Regions from separate parts of the Arthrobacter sp. JB02-1C genome, predicted to be linked through region 3. Evidence: riboswitches for the same ligand, from Rfam matches in the RefSeq annotation. Region 3 holds a riboswitch; each other region holds the start of a gene.
The links. Region 3 has a riboswitch for S-adenosylmethionine ahead of metX (homoserine O-acetyltransferase MetX). Riboswitches for the same ligand answer to the same signal wherever they lie in the genome.
Positions count from the first base shown of each region.

Region 1: it holds a riboswitch for S-adenosylmethionine, as region 3 does, so the genes downstream of both, AC3ANP_RS07005 (cobalamin-independent methionine synthase II family protein) here and metX (homoserine O-acetyltransferase MetX) in region 3, are expected to answer to the same signal.
Region 2: it holds a riboswitch for S-adenosylmethionine, as region 3 does, so the genes downstream of both, AC3ANP_RS03670 (ABC transporter substrate-binding protein) here and metX (homoserine O-acetyltransferase MetX) in region 3, are expected to answer to the same signal.

Region 1 is NZ_CM173235.1:1,479,735-1,486,945, reverse strand. Features, by position in the region: gene AC3ANP_RS07015 (adenylosuccinate synthase) at 1-283, opposite strand, end outside; gene AC3ANP_RS07010 (multidrug effflux MFS transporter) at 533-1,762, shown strand; SAM riboswitch class I at 1,826-1,941, shown strand; gene AC3ANP_RS07005 (cobalamin-independent methionine synthase II family protein) at 1,953-3,161, shown strand; gene AC3ANP_RS07000 (uracil-DNA glycosylase family protein) at 3,362-3,994, shown strand; gene AC3ANP_RS06995 (DUF3151 domain-containing protein) at 4,092-4,517, opposite strand; gene fbaA (class II fructose-bisphosphate aldolase) at 4,520-5,539, opposite strand; gene AC3ANP_RS06985 (hypothetical protein) at 5,713-6,660, opposite strand; gene AC3ANP_RS06980 (TrmH family RNA methyltransferase) at 6,823-7,211, opposite strand, start outside.
Region 2 is NZ_CM173235.1:762,599-769,809, reverse strand. Features, by position in the region: gene AC3ANP_RS03680 (ABC transporter permease) at 1-216, opposite strand, end outside; gene AC3ANP_RS03675 (ABC transporter permease) at 235-1,194, opposite strand; gene AC3ANP_RS03670 (ABC transporter substrate-binding protein) at 1,201-2,862, opposite strand; SAM riboswitch class I at 2,956-3,045, opposite strand; gene AC3ANP_RS03665 (type 1 glutamine amidotransferase domain-containing protein) at 3,309-4,085, opposite strand; gene AC3ANP_RS03660 (DUF1206 domain-containing protein) at 4,150-4,956, opposite strand; gene trmB (tRNA (guanosine(46)-N7)-methyltransferase TrmB) at 5,115-6,038, opposite strand; gene AC3ANP_RS03650 (MFS transporter) at 6,195-7,211, shown strand, end outside.
Region 3 is NZ_CM173235.1:2,352,428-2,359,638, forward strand. Features, by position in the region: gene AC3ANP_RS11075 (bifunctional o-acetylhomoserine/o-acetylserine sulfhydrylase) at 1-1,149, shown strand, start outside; SAM riboswitch class IV at 1,209-1,324, shown strand; gene metX (homoserine O-acetyltransferase MetX) at 1,336-2,475, shown strand; gene AC3ANP_RS11085 (MFS transporter) at 2,682-4,064, shown strand; gene AC3ANP_RS11090 (AfsR/SARP family transcriptional regulator) at 4,188-4,940, opposite strand; gene AC3ANP_RS11095 (DUF1059 domain-containing protein) at 5,005-5,163, shown strand; gene AC3ANP_RS11100 (sulfurtransferase) at 5,240-6,055, shown strand; gene AC3ANP_RS11105 (LysR family transcriptional regulator) at 6,102-7,007, opposite strand; gene mmsB (3-hydroxyisobutyrate dehydrogenase) at 7,156-7,211, shown strand, end outside.

The DNA.
Region 1 (7,211 bases), 870 kb from region 3:
TCGAGGTGTCCGCGCCGCGGGCCTCGAGGCCGTCGATCTCCTGGAACAGGGCCTCGAGGTTCACCACGCAGCCGTTGCCGATCACCGGGACCGCATTCGGGCTCAGGATGCCGGCCGGAAGGAGCTTCAGCTCATACTTCTCACCGCCCACGACGACGGTGTGCCCGGCGTTGTTGCCGCCGTTCGGCTTGACCACATAGTCGACTCGGCCGCCGAGCAGGTCGGTGGCTTTACCTTTGCCTTCGTCGCCCCACTGGGCTCCGACGATCACGATTGCTGGCATGGGATCCTCCCCCATTCGTTCGGGCCGGACTGCTGTGATCCACCGGTCAGTTCCACCGGGCGGTCACCGCAGCTCAACACCGTTCATGAGAATGCCCCGACTCTGCCGCTGTGCGCGGTACCACTACGATCTGTACCATCAACGCCAGAGTCCGGGGCTCTTACCACCCAAGTTTAGCCTGCGGACCTGCGCTGGTGTTCAATTAGGGTTTTGAGACCACTGTCCGGACCGCAGCTGAGAGAAAATTCCATGGATTCGCCCCACGACAAGGACCAGTTCCGGTCCCGCCTGAACCTCCGGGGCGGAAAGGACCGGCTCCTGCTCGTCGTGGCGCTGGGGATCCTCAGCGCCGTCAGCCCGATGGCGACAGATATGTACCTCGCCTCCATGCCGGGGATGGCGGCATTCTTCCGGACACCGACCTCCGCGGTGCAGCTGACCCTGACCACGTACATGGTGGGGATGGCGGTAGGCCAGTTCCTGCTCGGGCCCATTTCGGACGTGCTCGGACGGCACCGGTTGATGGTGGCCGGCAATGCGCTCTTCCTGCTCAGTTCGGTGGCGATCGCGCTGGCACCCAGCATCGAACTGGTCCTGGCCCTGCGCGCACTCCAGGGTGTGGCCGGGGCCGCCGGCGTGGTGATCGCCCGGGCCGTCGTCTCGGACCTGGCCGCCGGCCGGGCTGCCGCGAAGCTGTATTCGATGATGGCAACCATCACCTCCCTGGCGCCGGTCGTCGCGCCCCTGCTCGGCGGGGTGATCGCTACCGTGGCCCCATGGCAGGCAGTCTTCTGGGTGTTGACCGGCTTCGGCGGGCTGATGCTGGCCTGCTCTGTGCTGGTGGTCCCGGAAACCCTGCCGCCGCACCGCCGACGCCGCGGCGGCCTCAAGGCCGTGGCTGAGGCGTCCCGATCCGTGCTGGGCACCCCCTCCTTCATGGCCTACGCGCTGGCGTTCGGTTTCAGCTTCGGCACCCTGTTCTCCTACATTTCGGCGTCTTCCTTTGTGGTGCAGAACGTGCTCGGCTTCTCCGCCCTGGGCTACTCGGTCATCTTCGCGGTCAATGCCTGCGGCATGATCATCGGCGCGCTGGTCAACACCAGGTTGGTGGACCGGGTGGAGCCTGCCGTGCTCCTGCGGACTGCCATCGTGGTGATGTGCGCGGTGAATCTCGCGGGGCTGCTGCTGGTCCTGGCGGGCGTCACCGGCTGGACCACGCTGCTGCACCTGTTCCTCACCCAGTCCTGTCTCGGCTTCATCATGGGCAACGCCACGGCGCTGGCGCAGGGCCGCGTTCCCGGCCGGGCCGGGGCGGGCTCCGCGGTCCTCGGGCTCGTCCAGTTCCTCCTCGGCGGCCTCGTTTCCCCGCTGACCGGCGTGGCCGGGCAGCACAGCGCCACCCCGATGGCGGTGTCCATGGCGGTGTGCTCGGTCCTGGCGGCGGCCGCCGTCATCACCGGGCGCCGGTTAACGCGCTGAGCATCGCCGCGACACAATCCGGCGGCTATTTGCCACTCGCCGGTCCCTGCAATTAACTGGGACTGACCATCCCGAGCGGCCGAGGGACCTGGACCGTTGACGCCGCAGCAACCGGCCGGTCATGGCCTGCCTCCGGCGGTGCGGTGACTCCACGGTGCTACTGCCAGGACCGATGGAAGGAAACCGCGCCATGCCCCAGAACACCGACCACATCCGCGTCACCCATGCCGGCTCGTTGCCGCGCACCCCGGAGCTGATCGCGGCGAACGAGGCCAAAGAAAAAGACGGCGTCACCCCCGAGTTCCTGGATCTGCTGGAGACGTCCGTGGTGGACGTGGTGCAGCGCCAGAAGGACCTGGGGATCGACATTGCGAACGACGGCGAATACGGCCACGCCATGTCCAGCCAGGTGGACTACGGCGCCTGGTGGAACTACTCCTTCTCCCGGCTCGGCGGCCTGGAACCGACCGAGGTGGACCGCTGGTCCGACTCCCAGGTGCATCGTTCCTCACCCGGGCACATCGTCCTGACCTCCTTTCCGGACCGCCGCGACCGGCAGAAGTTCGGCGACGCCTACAACGACCCCACCTCCGGGATCCTTTCCCACCGCAGGAGTGTCACCCAGCCCAAGATCGCCGGGCCGCTGACCTACACCGGCCAGGACCTGGTGGCCTCTGACATTGCCAACCTCAAAGCCGGCCTGGCCGCGGCGGGCCTCGCCGAAGGGTTCATCGCGTCCCTCTCTCCCGCTTCCTGCGCCCGGGTGGCCAACGAGTACTACAAAAACGATGAGGAACTGCTCTACGCCTGCGCCGACGCCATGCGCGAGGAATACCAGGCCATCATCGCCGCCGGACTGACCGTCCAGCTCGATGACCCGTCGCTGGCCGAGAGCTGGGACCAAATCAACCCGGAGCCGAGCCTGGCCGACTACCTGAAGTTCATCCAACTCCGCGTGGAGGCGACCAACTGGGCCCTGCGCGACCTGCCGCAGGACCAGATCCGGCTGCATGTCTGCTGGGGTTCCTGGCACGGACCGCACACCACGGACATCCCGTTCGCGGACATCCTCGGCTCCGTACTGCAGATCAACGCCGGGGCCTACTCCTTCGAGGCGGCCAACGTCCGGCACGAACACGAATGGCGGGTCTGGCAGGACACCAAGCTTCCCGAGGGCAAGTCGATCATTCCGGGCGTGGTCTCCCACGCCACCAATGTCGTGGAGCACCCTGACCTGGTCGCGGACCGGATTGTCCGTTTCGCCGAACTGGTGGGCCGGGAAAACGTGATCGCTTCCACGGACTGCGGGCTCGGCGGCCGGGTCCACCCGCAGATCGCCGTCGCCAAGCTTGAGGCGCTGGGCGAAGGGGCACGCCGGGCCACCAGGCGGCTCTGGTAACCGGCGCGGGCACCGGCGCGGGCACCGGCGCGAAGATATCCCCGGGGTTCGCCGGACGCAGGGCTTGATAGACTGGTAACGGCCGACCACGCATCGGTCCACACCACATTTTCAACCACACCGGCCGTAGCGCGCCTTCTTTTGGCGTGCCCGCGAGCGATGCGGCAGCTTGACCAAACCCGCAGGAGACCCAGCAATACATGACAGCCCTGGCCACAGAAAATTTCCACGAACAGCTCCTCAGCCGCCGTTACGAAGCCAGTGTGGCGCCGGTAAACGAGTTGTGCGATACCCTGCAGGCGGCCAAAGCTGGCACCACAGTCCCCTACGTGGATCCCGGGCACGACATTGATGAATGCCGGATTATCAGCCTGCACTCGAACATCGGCACCGCCGACCCGTCCGGCTTCATCACCCCCGGCGACGACGAAGCGGTCACCCGGATGCTCGGCATCCAGTGGAAACTGGGCCTCCGCCCCGAGTTTGTCATGCCCTGGAACGTCCACCCGTGGCACGTGCCCGGGGAGCCCAACGGCAAGTTCACGCCGGACCAGATCTCGGCCGGCCTCAAGCCGTTGCTCAAGTTCCTGGCCCTGGTCCCGCGCGCCTCGGTGATCGTGGCGCACGGAACCGAAGCCAACCGGCTGGCGAACCTGCTGCTCAAGACCGAGGTGCCGATGATCTGGCGCCGCGGCCTGAAGACCTACAAGGTCCGCTCGCTCAGCGGCCGCGCGTTCGCCGGCACCCCGGCGCGGCAGGAACAGTACCTGGAAGAAATGCGCGTCGTCTACGCGGACGCGATGGCCCGCACGGGACTCGCCAAAGCCAGCTAGCGGCGGCGTAACCCAACGACGGCGGCCGGCTACCTTCTGCAGAAGGTGACCGGCCGCCGTCGACGTTTCGAGCTGTCGTTGCGTAAACCAGGGGCGGTCAGCGGCCTGCTTCGATGGCCCCCTTGGCCGTGGGATCCGAGTCCTTGAGGAACTTTTCGATCCGTTCCGGTTCCTCCGCCTCACCGATCGCCGCGGAGGCACGGCCCAGCGAGTACAGCGCGCGCAGGAAGCCGCGGTTGGGCTCGTGTTCCCAGGGGATCGGGCCGGCGCCGCGCCACCCGTTGCGGCGCAGCGAATCCAGGCCGCGGTGGTATCCCACCCGTGAGTAGGCGTAGGAGTCGATGGTGCGGCCCTCGGCCCACGCTTCCTCGGCCAGCACGGCCCAGAGCAGCGAGGACGTCGGGTGCTTCTCCACCAGGTCCAGCGCCTCCTGGCCGGCGTCCAGGCCGGCCTGGACCTCGGTTTCGGCGGGCAGCAGCGTGGGCTCGGGGCCCATCAGGTTCTTGCGGAACTCATCCGACACGGCTAGAAGGTCTTTCCGGTCGAGCCCAGCTGCTGCGCCGCCTCGACCACGCGGGCGGCCAGGCCGGCCTCGGCGGAGGCGCCCCAGACGCGCGGGTCGTACAGCTTCTTGCTGCCCACCTCGCCGTCGACCTTCAGGACACCGTCGTAGTTGCGGAACATGTGGTCCGCTACCGCGCGGGTGTAGGCGTACTGGGTGTCGGTGTCGATGTTCATCTTGATCACGCCGTAGGAGACGGCGTCGGCGATTTCTTTCTCGGAGGAACCGGAGCCGCCGTGGAAGACCAGGTCGAACGGGTTCGCCTTGCCGATTTTGGCGCCCACCTGCGCCTGGATGTCCTTGAGGATTTCCGGGCGCAACTTGACGCCGCCGGGCTTGTACACGCCGTGCACGTTGCCGAAGGTCAGGGCGGTGATGTAGCGGCCGTTCTCGCCCGTGCCGAGGGCGTCGATCGTGGCGAGGGCATCCTCGACGGTGGTGTACAGCTTCTCGTTGATGGCGTTCTCGACGCCGTCTTCCTCGCCGCCGACGGTGCCGATCTCGACTTCGAGGATCATCTTGGCGGCTGCGGTGCGCGCCAGCAGGTCACGGGCGATCTTGAGGTTCTCCTGCAGGGTCTCGGCCGAGCCGTCCCACATGTGCGAGTTGAAGAGCGGGTTGCGGCCCGCCTTGACCTCGGCCTCGGAGGCGGCCAGCAGCGGCAGGACGAAGCCGTCCAGCTTGTCCTTGGGGCAGTGGTCCGTGTGCAGGGCGATGTTCACGCCGTAGTTCTTCGCGACCTCGCGGGCAAAAGCGGCGAAGCCCAGGGAGCCTGCCACCATGTCCTTGGTAGAGGCACCGGACCAGTACGCGGCGCCGCCGGTGGACACCTGGACGATCCCGTCCGATTCGGCCTCGGCGAAGCCGCGCAGGGCAGCGTTCAGGGTCTGGGAGGAGGTGACATTGACGGCCGGAAACGCGAAGCCGCCCGTCTTTGCGCGGTCGATCATCTCGGAGTAGATCTCTGGGGTTGCAATGGGCATGCTGACTCCTAAAGTGAATTTCGTCTGCGGGCTGGGTTGACTCTGGAGTAAACCTCGTCGGCTACGCACCATCCTAGCCATTCCTCGGTTGGCCGCATCGTTTCCTTCACCTCCGCCCCTTCGCCGAGGTGGCACTTCGCGGCAGTGTTTCCGGAAAACACTGCCACGACGTGTCATCTCGGTCGCCAGCCCCGACCCTCCAGCGCTGCCCGGACTTTTCCGACGACGGCGGGACGGTTTCCGGCCAGGTCCAGGCGGGAGATTCTGAGTTCCCGCCAGCCGGCGCGCGCTGCGGTGTCGGCTCGTCGGATGTCCCTCAAGTACTGCTCCTCCCCGTTGTGGTGCGCCCCCTCATACTGCAGGGCGAGCCGCCACCGCGGGTACGCCGCGTCAGGCCAGAGGACTGGCCCCGCGCCGCCACCCCGTGCGACATCGCCCCACACCACGTGGTTGAGCACCGGCTCGGGCAACCCCGCGTTCAGCAGGGCCAGCCGCATCTGAGTTTCCGGCGCCGAATCGGCGCCCACCCGGGCAAGTTCGACGGCGGCCCTGGCTTTGCGGACACCGCGGGCACCCTGGTGCCGGGCAACCATCTCCCTCAGGTCCGCGATGCTGCAGAGTGCCCGGCGCGGAAAGGGATGCTCCGGCCCGTGTTCGCAGACCAGGGAATCGGCCACGGCCACAAGTTCATTCGCCTGCAGAATCCTGGCGAGATCTAGAAATGTCCGGGCCGGCGAGGTGAGCCGGACGCCGCCGAGCTCGACCACTTCATCCGGCAGGAGCGTCAGAAGATGCCCCACAACGTTGGCCCTGCGCGGCATGCTGGATCCCCGGCGGCGGGCAAGGTGGATACGCCAGTCTTCACCCTGCCAGGGCGGCAGCGGGGCTTGCCAGAGGCGGGCGGCCGAGCTGAGCGCGAGGATGGAGTCGTCGTCGAGCTCCGTGTAGGCGCGCAGGGCCGCGGGGCCGGCGGCGGCGGATGCCAGCGGCATCCGGATGCCGCGCGACACTGTGACTAGATCGCTGGCGCGAGTCCGGGTCCGAGTGACGCCGGCCTTGTCCGCCGCTCTCAGCGAGAAGGATCCGGTGGTGAGGTGTGGGGGAAGAGGCGCCCGACGCATGGGCTCATTCTTGCTGTTCCGCGCAGCTTCCGCCCGGGTTATCCACAGGGGCGGGGCAGTCGCCGCACCGAGATGGCACGTGGCGGCAGTGTTTTCCGAAAACACTGCCGCCACGTGCCATCTCGCGCGGACGGACTAGCAGACCGGAACCAGCACTTACGGCTAGACCCGCTGGTCGAAGACGTGCCGGCGGATCCAGGCGTGCATCGCGATCGCGGCGGCGGAGGCGGCGTTGATGGAGCGGGTGGAGCCGAACTGTTCGATCGAAAGGGTCGCTACGGCCGCCTCGTGGACCTCCGGGGTCAGGCCGGGCCCCTCCTGGCCAAACACCAGGACGCAGTCCCGGGGCAGTTCGAAGGTCTCCAGCGGCACGGAGTCCGGGAAGATGTCGATGCCGATGATCGCCAGGCCCTCCCCTTGCGCCCACGTGACGAAGTCATCCACGGTGGGGTGGTGGCGGACATGCTGGTAGCGGTCGGTGACCATGGCCCCGCGGCGGTTCCACCGGCGTCGACCGATGATGTGGACTTCCTTGGCCAGGAACGCGTTGG
Region 2 (7,211 bases), 1.6 Mb from region 3:
CGGAATGCCGCTGATGGGGTCGAAGCCGCTGAACAGGCCCGGCAGGACGGCCCACCCCACGACAACCAGCAACGGAATGACGGTCAGCCACAGGCCCGTTGGGCGCAGGATGGTTCCTCCGCGTTTCGCCTGGCCAGTAGGGACGGCGGCCACGGCGGCGGCCGGGGGCAACGAGACTTCATGGACGGGGTCTGTTTGCAGTAGCTCGAGGCTCACAAGATTCTCCGTTCGGTTTCAGGCGGTCAGTGCTCGTGGTGAGCCGTGGGTGCTGCTCTTGAGGATGCGGGGATCCAACAGCGGGTACAGCAGGTCGACGATCAGGTTCACGGCAACGAATGCCGAAGCCGTCAGCAGCACCAGGCCCTGGACCAGCGGGACGTCCTGGACTGTGACCGCCTGAAGTACCACCGATCCCAGACCGGAGCGGGCGAAGACGGTCTCCGTGATGACGGAACCCGCGAGCAGGGTTCCGACCGTGATACCGGCAATTGTCATCGCCGGACCCGCCGCGTTCTTCAGGGCGTGGCGGTAGAAGATCCACGCCGGGGAGGCGCCCTTGGCCCGCAGCACGTCGATGAAGGGCTGCTCATACACGTGGGTGATGCTCTTAAGAAGTACCTGCGCGATCGGGGCGGAAACGTGCAGGGCCAGGACGAGGACGGGGACTGCCAGTGACGCGAAGGAACCGTCCGGGAACAGGGACATCACGCCGAGCTGGATGGACAGAAGCTGCAGCAGCACGAGGCCGAGCCAGAAGACCGGAACCGCTGCGAACAACGGCGGGAGGTTGGTGATCAACCGCTTCAGCGCCGTCGAACGGCTCAAAGTGGCGGCGGCAACGAGGGCCAGCGCAAGGACTACGGCCAAGGCGAACGCGCTGGATGCCAGTGCCACGGTGGATCCGGCAACCGCGCCGATGCGCGTCGCCACCGACTGCCCGGAGGCCAGGGAGTACCCCACGTCACCGCGGAGCAACTGCCCGAACTGGTTGAAGTACTGCACCAGCAGCGGCTGGTCGTAGCCGTATTGCGCCTTCATGGCATCAATCGTTGCCTGGTCGGCCGCCGCGTCCGCCGACAGGAAAATCGTGACCGGATCGCTGGGCAGCAGCTGCACTGCCAGGAAGACGAGGGTGTACGCCAGCCAGATGACAAGGAGCGCCTGCCCGAGGCGCCGCGCGAAGTAGAGGCCCATGGCGGTCTATTTGCTGGTCTTCCAGGCACCCTGGAAGATCGGTGCGGTGCCCGAGGTGAATTCGACATGCGACTTGGCATTGGCACCATAGACCTGGACTTCGTCCCAGAGAACGAGGGCCAGCGATTGGTCGACAACCAGCGCGCGCTGTTCTTCGGCAACGGCCTGCTTGTGCGTGGCAGCGCTGGTAGCGGCGCGTTCCGTGGCGAAGAGCTTATTGAGCTGGGAGTCCGCATTCAGTGTCTGCGTGTTGGTTGCGGGGCCGAAGACCGGCCCCAGGCCGCCGTACGCGAACTGCCGGGTTCCGAAGAATTCCACGTTGGGGTCCTTCATGGCGGTCGCCAGGAAGGCGTTGTCCGCCGCGCGGTTGACCAGCTTCACGCCGATCTTGCGCCACTGCTGCTCGATGAGTTCGAAAGCGGGCTTGATAACAACCGAGTTGTTTGATGACGTGACCGTGACCTCAAGCTTCTGGCCGTCCTTGGCGCGGGTGCCGTCGGCGCCAACTGCCCAGCCGGCCTCCTCCAGCAGGCTCTTGGACTTCTCCGGGTTGTAGGCCAGGTCGGAGGAGAGATCAACGAAGTCAGGCGCTTCGCGGTTCAAAACGGAGCCAGCGAGTTCGTAGCTGTCGGAGAGCACCGTGTCCTTGAGTGTCTGCCGATCGATTCCAAGCTGCAGTGCCTGGCGGACCTTCACGTCGGCGAGCTTGCCGCTGCCGACGCGCACGGCGGCCATGTTTACCGTCAGGTCGATGCCTTTGGCCGGCAGGACCTGGTTGCCGCTCCCGGCGAGGGAGGTTTCATCGGCGGGCTGCAGGCCACGGACCAGGTCAACCTGGCCGGTCTGCACGGCCCCGGCACGGTGTGCCACTTCCGGCAGGTACTTCACGACGACTTTGTCCAGGTAGGCGGCTCCCGGGTTGGCGGCGCCTTCCGGGGCCCAGGCGTAGTCGGAGCGCTTTGCCAGGACGATTTCCTCATCGGCCTTCTCCGACTCGAAGGTGAAGGGACCCGATCCCGAGATCTTCGCGATGGCCGACTGGCCGGCGTTATCGAGCGTGAGGGTTTTCGGCGAAACGAGTCCGGCGGTGACGGAGGAAGTGGCGCGCAGGAAGTTGGCATCGGGGGAGGACAGCGTTACTTCCACCTGGTCCTCGCCGATGACCCGTGAGGACTGGTACGTGGAGAAGTCCACGTTGGGCTGGATCTTGGCGCTCTCGATGCCTTTCCCCAGCGCCTCGAAGTTGGCCTGGACCGCTTTGGCGTCCAGCGGCGTTCCGTCGCTGAAGCTCACTCCCGGGCGGATCGTGAAGGTGAACTTGGTCTGGTCCTCGCTCGCGGTGAACTTGCTGGCGATCCAGGGGACCAGCGCCCCCTTCTTGGCATCGAAATAGGTCAGCCGGTCCAGCACGCTGTTCAGGACGTTGGCCTTTTCGTAGAAGCGCGCCGCCTGGGTCTGGAAGTTGTTGATGGGCGTGACTTCGGCGAACACGAACGTTCCGCCCTGCACCGGCGTTCCATCCTGGGTTTGCGGTGCCGGGGCACCGGCTGTGTTGGCGCCGCAGGCGCTCAGGGCCAGGGCCGCGGCGCCCATCAGCGTGAGCAAACGCAGCGGGCGGCGTTTTGCTTTCGCGTTCGCAGCGGCGGTGCGTGATTCGTTGGTATCCATCGTGGATCCTCTCGGTCATGACCAAGGAACTCCAGAATCACGGGTCCAGCCGGCCGCCGCAGGGCGCCGGTTTGGAACGCGGGATCTTGGCAATCTCCATCGGTCCTGGCATTAGCACCGTGCCCGAAAGGGTGGTTGCTACGGCGTCATCGAGCCAGGTCTCTCAGCCGATCTGGATGGTTGTTTATTCGCCCAGGGGGGCTTTTTTCGTTCCCGCAACCCTTGTGGGTCGAGGTAACCCCTACTTTGCCGCAGAATCTTCGATTGACCAATCATTACGACACGTTCTGCAATAAACGCTCCTAGCGCGCCACATAACCGCCCACCCGGCGTCATGAACTTGGCCGGGCGGCGAGGCGCTGGACAGTGTCGTTGCGAGCGCACGGACGAAAACGGACGGCCACCCCGTTGCCGGGGTGGCCGTCCGTTTCAGCGCGCTGTTGGTCTTAGTGCTGCGCTTCTGCGGCAGCTTTCTCGGCAGCCTTCTCCGCGTCCTTCTCGGCGCGCAGAGCCTCCGTCTCGTGCTGTTCCTCGGCTTTTTCCTGGTGGATGACTGCTGCGAAAAGCTTCTCCATCTCCTTGGCCACCCCGGCCGCTGAGGCCGGGTTCTGACCGGTCACCAGCCGGTCGTCAACCACGACCTTTTCCTCAAAGACACCGGCGGAGACGTGGGTGGCGCCCTGTTCCTCAAGCCGGTCTGCCAAAAAGAACGGAATGACCTTGTCCTTCCCTGCGGCAACCTCCTCGTCGTTGGTGAAGGCAGCCACCTTCCGGCCCTCGACGAGGCGAAACCCGTTGGCCAGTTCCACGTTCAGCAGGCCGGCCGGGCCGTGGCAGACCGCGCCCACCAGGCCACCGGCGTTGTAGACGCTGGCAACGAGGTTCTGCAAGCCTTCGCTATCCGGGAAGTCCCACATGGTGCCGTGGCCTCCCACGAGGAAGACGGCGTCGTACTGGTCGGGATCCACGACGTCGACGCGGGCGGTGTTGTAGAGGCCGGCCCGCGTGGCCTCGTCCTCCGTGAAGGCGACCTGGATGGGATCTTCTTTGTCCACCTCGTCGCGCGGTGGTTGGCCACCCTGGATGGATGAGAAGTCGACGAAATGCCCGGCATCCTTGAAGACTTTCCAGGGATGTGCAGCCTCGGCCACGTTGTAGCCGGTCTTCTCGCCCGTATCGCCGATCTCGGAAACGCTAGTCAGTACCATGAGGATTTTCTTCATGAAGTGCTCCTTCCGTCTAACGCCCACCCTACGCCCAGCCCGATTCAGACCGCGTCCTGTTCCGCTACATCCGGGCGAGCCGGGCCCGGACCGCCATGAAGATGCCGTAGCAGATCAGGCCGGCGCCAACGGCGGCGAGCATGTACACGCCCAGCGGCTGCTCCCGCAAGGCCCGCAGGCCGCCGTCGAGCCCCGTGGACTGCGACGGGTCCGCCTTCAGTGTGGCGATGATGACCAGCAGCCCGGTCAGCAGCAGGGCTATGCCCTTGGCGGCGTAACCGGCGATCCCGGTGGCCGTTACGGCGGTGCGCGCCTGATCGTTGGAGGGCATCCGGATGTACTTGACGAAAGACTTCCGGAAGCCGCGGATCGCGTAGACGATCCCGGTCACGGCGACGGCCGCGCCGACGAGGATGAGCAGGAAGGTGCCTCCCGGCGCCCTCATCAGGTGCAGGGTGAGGTCGCTTGTGGACCGGCGCTGGTCCGATTGTGCGCCGACCGCGACGGACGCGAGCGTCAGCCCGAAGCCGGTGTAGACCAGGGCCTGCAACGCGGCCCTGAGCTTCTTCCCGACCTTCTTCTTCGTGGGCAGGTGCTCAAAATCGAAGATGGCGTCGCTGGTTTGCCAGATGGCCAGGGCCACGCAGGCCGCGCAGGCGGTCCAGAGCAGCACGGGGGCAGCGGGCTGCGCGGCCAGTTCGGCCACGGCGCCGCTGAAATCCGCACGCCCCTGCCCGCCCATGGCGAGCCGGATGGCAACGAGCCCGATCAGGAAGTGCAGCAGTCCCGAGACCGCGAACCCGGCGCGGGCCGCGATTTCCAGGGGCTTGGAATTGGTGACGTCTTCCGCGACGTCCGCCGCGTCCTTCAATTCTTTTTTGATGGCCGTTCCTTGCGTTCTGTGGTTCGTGCGACGGCGGAATTCCCGCCGGGGCTGCATTATTCCGTAATCGTGCCACGAGATTCCGCGGTGCGGCAGGAAGCCCCCCGCACCACGCGGACGTCCGGGGTGCCCTCCCTGGCGGACCGTCAGCGGCGCCGGTAGCAGAGGTCGAAGATCAGCCGGCCGGCCTCATGCGCCTTGTTCTCGAAGCTCGTCAGGATCCGCCCCTCAAACCTGGGCGCCCAGCCCCCGGCCGCGTCCACGCCCTCGTTGGGCCCGGTGTGTTCGGTGCTGACCGGTGCCCGGCCCTCTTTGACCGGGGCGCCGCCCACTACGGATTCCACCCCCGACTCCCACACCTGCGTCAGCGGGCTGTCGGCACCGCTGCGCTCGCCTGCGTGCAGGTTTTCGAAGTCGGCCGAACCGGCCAGGACTTCGCGCACGTGCACGGCGTAGTTGGACCAGTCGGTGGCGATCCGCCACAGGCCGCCGGGCTTCAGGGCGCGGGCAGCGAGGTCTGCAAAGGCCGGCTGGATCAGGCGCCGTTTATGGTGCCGCGACTTGTGCCACGGGTCGGGGAAGAACACCCAGAGTTCGGTCACGGAACCGGCCGGCAGCATGGTTGCCAGCACCTCCGGGGCGTTGGCCTCCACCACCCGGACGTTGCCCAGGCCGCGGCTGTTGATCTTGATCAGGGTGTTGGCCAGGCCGGGGGTGTAGACCTCCACGGCCAGGAAGTCAGTGTCCGGATTCTGCTCGGCCGCGTGGCAGACCGCGTCGCCGAGGCCGGAGCCGATTTCGACAATCAGGGGTGCCGTCCGGCCGAACTCGGCCTCGGCGTCGAACACGTAGTCCGGGTCCACGGAGGTGTTGGCGACGTGCCGGGGGACATCGACGGCCCACCGTCCGGCGTGCTCTTCCCACGCCGCCTGCCGCCTGCCCTGCAGCCGGGTGCCGCGCCGCACGAAGCTGACCGGCCGGCCGCCGTAGGTCCCGAAGGACGCCTGGGTGCCGGGCGTGACAGCGCGGGAAGGCTGCGGCTGCTGCGGGGATTCTGGTGCTTCGCTCATCACCTCCAGAATAGTGGAGTTCCGAAGTTCCGGTCCCGGCCGGGAAGGCGCAGCCGGGCTCCCGGGCCCGCGGCGGCCTGCCACAATGGGTCCGTGACCACACCCAACAGAGCGCCACGGCCGGACCGCGCCGCCACCGCCACCGCACCGGACCCGCTGGTGGACGCCGAGGTCGACGCCGTGCCGCCCGCCGGTCCGACGCTGCCTGGCAGCCGCCGCGCCCTGGCCTTCCTGGCCGTATGCCTGGTGCTGATCGGACTGAACCTGCGCACCGTCTTTTCCAGCTTCGGCGCGGTGCTTCCGGAAGTCACCGCCGACGCCGGCCTGCCGGGCTGGGCCGTTGTTGCGCTGACGACGGCGCCGGTGACCCTGCTGGGTGTGTTCGCGCCGCTCGCGCCGGGCCTGGCCCGCCGGTTCGGGGCCGAGCGGGTCCTGCTCGGAGCCATGGCCGTGCTGACCGCGGGGCTGCTGCTGCGTCCCCTCGAGCTGCCGGGCCCGGGCCACCTGCCGGCGCTGCTGGCCGGCACCGCCGCCTGCGGGGCCGCGATTGCCGTCTGCAACGTGCTGCTCCCCGGCCTGGTCAAGCGCGACTTCCCGCATCGGGTGGGGCTCATGGGCGGCCTGTACACCATGTCGATCTGTGCCTCCGGCGCCCTAGGTGCCGGGTTCACCTACCCGCTGTTCCGCGCGACCGGGCACTGGACCTCGGCGCTGTGGTTCTGGGCGCTGCCGGCCGGCGTCGTGCTGCTGTTGTTCCTGCCGCTGGCGGTGCGGCAACGGCACGGACGGCAGCACGGGACGCCGGACGGGGTCAGCGTCTGGCGCTCGCCGATAGCCTGGCAGGTCACCGGCTTCATGGTGCTCCAGGCGATGATGTCGTTCAGCGTTTTCTCGTGGCTGGCACCGATCCTGCGGGAGCGCGGGGTCGACGGCGCCACGGCCGGGCTGATGGTGTCCGCGTCGATCGTGCTGCAGATGCTCGGCTCGCTGTTTGCCCCCGCGCTCGCCGCGCGGTTCCGGGACCAGCGGGCCATCAATACAGTGGTGGCGCTGATGACCGGCGGCGGCTTCGTCCTGAGCATCCTCGGGCCGCTGGACTTCATCTGGGTGTGGACCGGGCTGCTGGGCCTCGGCCAGGGCAGCCTGACGGCGGCGGCGCTCACCCTGATCATG
Region 3 (7,211 bases):
ACCCGGATCGGCAACCCCACCCAGGACGCGGTGGAGCAGCGGATCGCCAGCCTGGAAGGAGGGGTCGGCGCCCTGCTGCTCAGCTCGGGGCAGGCCGCGGGGACGCTCGCCATCCTTAACCTTGCCGAGGCCGGGGACCACGTGGTGGCCAGCCCCAGCCTGTACGGCGGCACGTACAACCTGCTGGCGCACACGCTGAAGAAGCTCGGCATCTCGGTGACGTTCGTCGCGGACCCGGACAACCTGGATCAGTGGCGGGCGGCCGTGCAGCCGAACACCAAGCTGTTCTTCGGCGAGGTGGTGTCCAATCCGCGCCAGGACGTACTGGACCTTGAGGGGGTCGCGGAGGTCGCCCACAGCGCCGGAGTCCCGCTGATTGTGGACAACACCCTCTCCACGCCGTACCTGATCCGGCCGATCGAGTGGGGCGCGGACATTGTGGTGCATTCGGCCACCAAGTACCTGGGCGGCCACGGCACCGCGATCGGCGGCGTGATCGTGGACTCCGGCAACTTCGACTTCGGCAAGGACCCCGAGCGGTTCCCCGGGTTCAACACCCCGGACCCCACCTACAACGGACTGGTTTATGCCCGGGACCTCGGAGCGGACGGCGCGCTGGGCGCGAACCTGTCCTTCATCCTCAAGGCGCGGGTCCAGCTGCTGCGCGACCTCGGGTCCGCGGTCTCACCGTTCAACGCCTTCCTGATCGCCCAGGGCATCGAGACGTTGAGCCTGCGGGTGGAGCGGCACGTCGAGAACGCCGGCAAGGTGGCGGCCTGGCTGGAGGCGCGTGACGACGTCGAATCGGTTGCCTACGCCGGGCTGCCCTCCAGCCCCTGGTATGAACGCGGCCGCAAGTACGGCCCGAAGGGTACCGGTGCCGTGGTCGCCTTCACCATCGCCGGGGGAGCAGAGGCGGGCAAACGCTTCGTCGACGCCCTTGAGCTGCACTCCCACGTGGCGAACATCGGCGATGTGCGCTCCCTGGTGATCCACCCGGCATCGACCACGCACAGCCAGCTGTCGCCCGAACAGCAGGCGGTCGCGGGGGTCCAGCCGGGCCTGGTCCGGCTCTCCGTGGGACTCGAGCACATCGATGACATCCTCGCCGACCTCGACGCGGGATTCCGCGCGGCCAAACTGGCCTGAGGTCATACAGCCGTCACAATCTTCGCGCTTGCCCGGCCCCGTTTCGTAGACTCGAGCCAGGTCATGAGTGCCAGTGACAGCCCCGGCTTGCTGGCCGGCAACCCTCCGCTTCCGGCGGGGTGCCCCGGGTGAAGACCTGGCCTGCCGGTCTGCTGACGGCGGGCAAGCGCGAAGTTAGGTCTGCACATGACGATTGCCGCCACCCGTACGGGTGCCTCAACCCACCCCGCCCACGCCGCCGTTCCGGACGGAACCCTGCGGTACCTGCGGATCGGCGACCTGGACCTGGAATCCGGCGCCACCCTGCCGGACGCCACCCTCGCCTACGAGACCTGGGGAACCCTCAACGCGGACGCCTCCAATGCCGTGCTGATCGAACATGCCCTGACCGGGGACACGCATGTCACCCGCGGCGCCGGCGCAGAACCGGGCTGGTGGGAGCAGTTGGCCGGCCCCGGCGCCCCGGTGGACACCGACCGCTTCTTTGTGGTCTCGATCAACATCCTGGGCGGCTGCTACGGCTCGACAGGACCCTCGACGCCGGCCCCGGACGGCCGTCCGTGGGGCTCGCGCTTCCCGTTGGTCACCCTGCGGGACAGCACCGCAGCCGAAGCCCGGCTCGCCGACGCGCTCGGAATCGAGAACTGGCACGCGGTGCTGGGCGGTTCCCTCGGCGGCGCGCGTGCCCTCGAGTGGGCTGTCAGCCACCCGGACCGGGTCCGGCGCTGCGCGGTGATAGCGGTCGGCGCCCGCAGCACCGCCGAGCAGATCGCCTTCGCCCAGGCCCAGACCCTGGCCATCCGGCAGGACCCGAATTTTAACGGCGGTGACTACTACGGAGGCACCGAGCCCCATGCCGGCCTGGCGCTGGCGCGCCGGATCGCCCACATCACCTACCGGTCCGCGGCCGAACTCGACGGCCGGTTCGGGCGCAATGCCCAGACCGACGAGACGCCCCTGACGGCCGGTTCGCTGGCCGGCCGCGGCCGCTACCAGGTGGAGAGCTACCTTGACCACCAGGGCAACAAGCTGGTGCGCCGGTTCGATGCCAACAGCTACATCGCCATTACCGAAGCCCTGATGAGCCACGATGTCAGCCGCGGCCGCGGCACCCTTGAGCAGGCGCTCTCCCGCACCACGGCCGAGTTCCTGGTCGCGGCCGTCGACTCGGACCGGCTCTACTTCCCGGCGCAGTCCCAGGAACTCGCCGGGGCCCTGCCCGGCAATGTGCCGGTGCAGCTGATCCGGGCTCCCATCGGCCACGACGGCTTCCTGACCGAGATCGGCCAGCTCGGCGGGCACCTGCGGGGCAACTTCTTCGCCTGACTTCTTTGCCTGGCTCTTTCGCCTGGCTTTTCCGCCAGATCGGGTGGGGGCGGCGCGGCCTGTGCATTTTTGCAGATGTGCTCTGCGGGAATGGTCGTTGAGCCTTCCGCGGCGGCAGTCCATACTCGTGGAGGATATCGCTGTGTGCCACACCACACACACCTCAGGTTCACAGGATGTCGACGGAGACATCGAAGGAGTCCCACATGAGTACGGAAAACACCGCCATACGGCGAACAGAAGAGCCCGACGTCAAGTCCTCGGGCCTGAAGAAGGTAGTTGCGGCCTCGATGGCCGGCACGGTGGTTGAGTGGTACGAGTTCTTCCTCTACGCCTCTGCCGCCACCCTGGTCTTCGGCAAGATGTTCTTCCCCAACTCCGGCACGGAGCTGGACGGAATCTTGGCCGCCTTCCTGACCTATGCGGTGGGCTTCGTGGCCAGGCCGATCGGCGGCATCGTCTTTGGCCACTTCGGTGACAAGTTCGGCCGCAAGCAGCTCCTGCAGCTGAGCATCATCCTCGTCGGTGTCTCCACCTTCCTGATGGGCTGCCTGCCGAGCTTTGCCCAGATCGGCTACTGGGCACCGGCCCTGCTGGTATTCCTGCGCTTCGCCCAGGGCTTCGCCGTCGGCGGTGAGTGGGGCGGCGCCGTGCTGCTGGTCGCCGAGCACAGCCCCAGCAAGTCCCGCGGCTTCTGGTCCAGCTGGCCGCAGTCCGCCGTCCCGATGGGCAACCTGCTCGCCACCGGCGTGCTCTTCATCCTGTCCTCCGTGCTGCCCGCTGCGGACTTCCTCAGCTGGGGCTGGCGGGTCGCGTTCTGGCTGTCCGCGGTGATCGTGCTGATCGGCTACTACATCCGTACCAAGGTCCAGGACGCCCCGATCTTCCTGGAGGCCCGCAAGGAGGTTGAAGAGGGGCAGAAGGGTTACGGCGTCGCCGAGGTCTTCCGCCGTTACCCCCGCGGCGTGTTCACCGCCATGGGCCTGCGGTTCGCGGAGAACATCCTGTACTACCTGGTGGTCACCTTCTCCATCACCTACCTCAAGACCGTGGTCCACGCCGACACCGCCCGGATCCTGCTGCTGCTGCTCATTGCGCACGCGATCCACTTTGTCGCCGTCCCGCTCGTCGGCCGGCTTTCGGACCGGTTCGGCCGCCGCCCGGTCTACATGGCCGGTGCCGTGCTCGGCGCCACCTGGGGCTTCTTCGCCTTCCCGATGATGGACACCGGGAACGATTTCATCATCCTGGCCGCCGTCATCATCGGCTTGCTCTTCCACTCGCTGATGTACGCCGGGCAGCCGGCCATCATGGCCGAAATGTTCCCCACCCGGATGCGCTACTCCGGCGTGTCGCTGGGCTACCAGGTGACCTCGATCGTGGCAGGCTCGCTGGCCCCGATCATTGCCGTCGCACTGCTGGGCCAGTTCAAGTCCTCGGTCCCGGTGGCTATCTACCTGCTGATCGCCTGCGTGATCACCATGGTGGCGGTGTACTTCCTCAAGGAAACCCGCGGGATCTCGCTGCACGACGTCGACGCCGCCGACGCGCAGGGCACTGCCGACCTGCTCGCCGCCGGCAAGAAGTAGCCAGCCCCACCAGCACCACTGCTGCCCGTGTCCGCGATCCGCGGACACGGGCAGCCGTCGTTTCCGGCGTCGGCACGGCGGTCCCCGACCTGGCCCTGAAAACCATGGAGGCCTTTCCGGAGCTCAGATCTGTTCGAGGAGCTGTTGGTAGAGCGCCCGGGTCCCCGGGCTGGGCGAAACACCAAGCTGGTCGCGGAGAAGGCCGGCTAGCTGGCCGTACACGGCCAGCGCCTCGGCTACGTTGTCCTGGGCGGCGAGAGCCCGCATCAGGTAGCGATGGCCGCTTTCGCGCAGCGGATCCAGGTCGATAAGCCGGCGACCCGCGCGGAGCGCACCGACGAGTTCAGCGCCGCCGATGCCGAGCTCGGCGGCGGCGTAACACTCCAGGGATCGCAGGCGGATCTCGGCCAGCTGGTCTCTGGTCTGGTCGATCCAATCCGCATCCTCGCCAGGCAGGAATCCGCGGTCGGCGACGAACAACGCGACCAGAGCCGGCCCCCACGCACGGGTCCAGTCCTTCTGAGCCACGGCGGACTCGGCGCGGTGGATTGCCTCCACGGCGGCCTCGAGGTCGATCCACACGTCGGGGAGGTGAAGCTGGACGGTGACGCGACCATGCACAGCGTCCGGGCCCATGACGTGGCGAAGCTTGGAGATCAGCGGGTTCAGGCGCGCGTCATTCCCGGCGGGATCGGGGCTGCGCCACAACGCCTCGATGAGCTCGTCGCGGGGCACCTGACGGTGCCGGTTGACGACGAGGTAGGTGAACACCAGGCGTCCCTGACGGCCGGGCAGGTCGTGATCGAGCCTCAACCCGTTCCGCTCCACAACCAGCGGCCCGCAGATCTGCAGACGCAGCGCTGACTGCACGCTCATGACACCATGATCCCATGGACCGCCATCGTTCCGGGGAGGGTCCTACCAGTTGCGGGAGGTCGTTATGGCTAAGCTCATCCGATGTGAATGCGGGTTCGTCGTCCGCGGCGACACCGACGAGGAAGTGATCGGGGCGATCCGCGGCCACATCGCCAGCGACCACCCGGCGCTCCTGCGATCGGTCGGTCGCGAGGATCTGCTGGGGTGGATCCAGACCGAATAGGCCGACCGGCCCGGCGCCAAGGTATCGCCAACTTTGGGCCAACCTTGCGCCAATGACAAGCGGGCAGACTGTGGACATGCTCATCGAACCCATCTGGCTGGCGAATCATCTGTATGACCCTGCGGTCCGCGTTGTCGAAGTGGACGTGTCCGCGGCCGCCTACAATCAATGGCACATCGACGGCGCGGTACTGTGGAACGTCTACGCAGACCTCAAAGACGACCGGTACCGCCCGGTCGGCAGAGAAGCCGTCGAACAGCTATTGGCCCGGTCCGGCATCGGCCCCGCGTCGACGGTCGTGTGCTACGGCTACGCCCCGGCACTCGGCTATTGGCTGCTCAAGCTGTACGGTCACGCCGATGTCCGCATCCTGAACTGCTCCCGCGATGCCTGGCGCGCCGAGGGACATCCCTACGGCACGTCACCGATCCCGGTGGAGGCCGCCCCGTACCAGCTCACCGAACGGAACCCGTTGCTGTTCGCCGACATGCCGGCCGTGCGGGCAGCCATCGGCCGCGCTGGAACAACTCTTCTGGATGTCCGCTCCGGGCCCGAATACGCCGGTGAGCGGTTCTGGCCATCCGGCGGAATGCAGCCGGGAGGGCGCGCCGGGCACATCCCTACCGCCGTCCACCGGCCGTTCGGCGATCTCTACGACCAGAAAGGCGCGTTCCGCCCGGCCGACGAGCTGCGCCGGGCGATGCCCGTGCCGGAGCTCGAAGGCGAGGACGAGCTGATCACGTACTGCACCATCGGCGGCCGCGCGGCTACCGCGTGGTACGTGCTCACCGAAATTCTCGGACGCGGCCGTGTCCGGGTCTACGACGGATCCTGGGCCGAATGGGGTCTTCGTCCCGACTCCCCGGTCGAGACCGCCCACCTCACCACATGACTGCCCCGGTGCGACACTGCGGCGATGAACAACGCCATCGACTGGCTCAGCCCGTCAGCAGGTCCTGGCGTTCGGAGATCTCCCGCCGGATGGTGGCCAGCACCGCCTGGACCTGCGCCGAGCGCAGCGATTCGGCCCGCGCCACCGCCCAGATCGGCAGCTGCCGCTGGAAGTCGTCGGGCAGGACCGGCAGGAAGCCGGGCTTGCCGACCACCATGAAGTTGGGCAGCAGGCCGATGCCTGCCGCCCGGCTCACCGCCTCGAGCTGGGCGAAGATGCTGGTGGCCTGGAAGCTGGAACGCGGCACCGGAAGCTGGGTGGAGCGGTGGCCCAGCTCGGCTACCTGCAGCGCAGACTCCACGTAGGAGACGAAGCCGTGCCGCTGGACGTCGTCAAGCGTTTCCGGCAGCCCGTGGCTGAGCGCGTACTGCGGGCTCGCGTACAGCCTGAGGAAGTAATTGGCCAGGAAGATGGTCTGCGCGTTGCTGACGTCCAGGTTGCCCACCACCACCTCGAGGTCCACCCCCGAGCGGTTCTGGCTGACCTTGCGGGTGGCGCTGAGCATCTCCACGTTCAGCAACGGATGCTCCTGCTGCAGCCGGACCAGCGCGGGGGTGACGAATTCCGCGCCGAAGCCGTCCGGCGTGCTGATCCGGACCAGGCCGGAAAGTACGTCCTGGCGCCGGGCGATCCGGCCGGACAGTGCGCCAAGGGTCGCCTCGATCTCTTCGGCCGCGGCCACTGCCTGCGAGCCAAGTTCGGTCAGCTCCCAGCCGTGCGGGCTGCGCCCCAGGGTGCGGCCGCCGAGCTGCTTGTCCAGGGCCAGGATCCGGCGCGAAATCGTGGTGTGCGTCGTTCCCAGGGTCTCGGCAACGGCGTTGAACCGGCCCAGCCGGGCCACTGTCAGCAGGATCAGCAGGTCATCCGGACTGGCCAGCCGCTTCCGGTCCACCACAGGCGCTCCCCTCGATGTGCATTGCTGCACATGGCATCTTTACTTTTTCCCCTTGAATGCACTGTAACAGGATGTGATGGTAGACACGTCGGGCCGGCACCGGGCCGCATCGAATTCAGCAGAACTAAGCAAAGGAGCTTAAGCCATGGCAGTTGTCGCCTGGATCGGACTGGGAAACATGGGCGGGTTCATGTCGGTGAA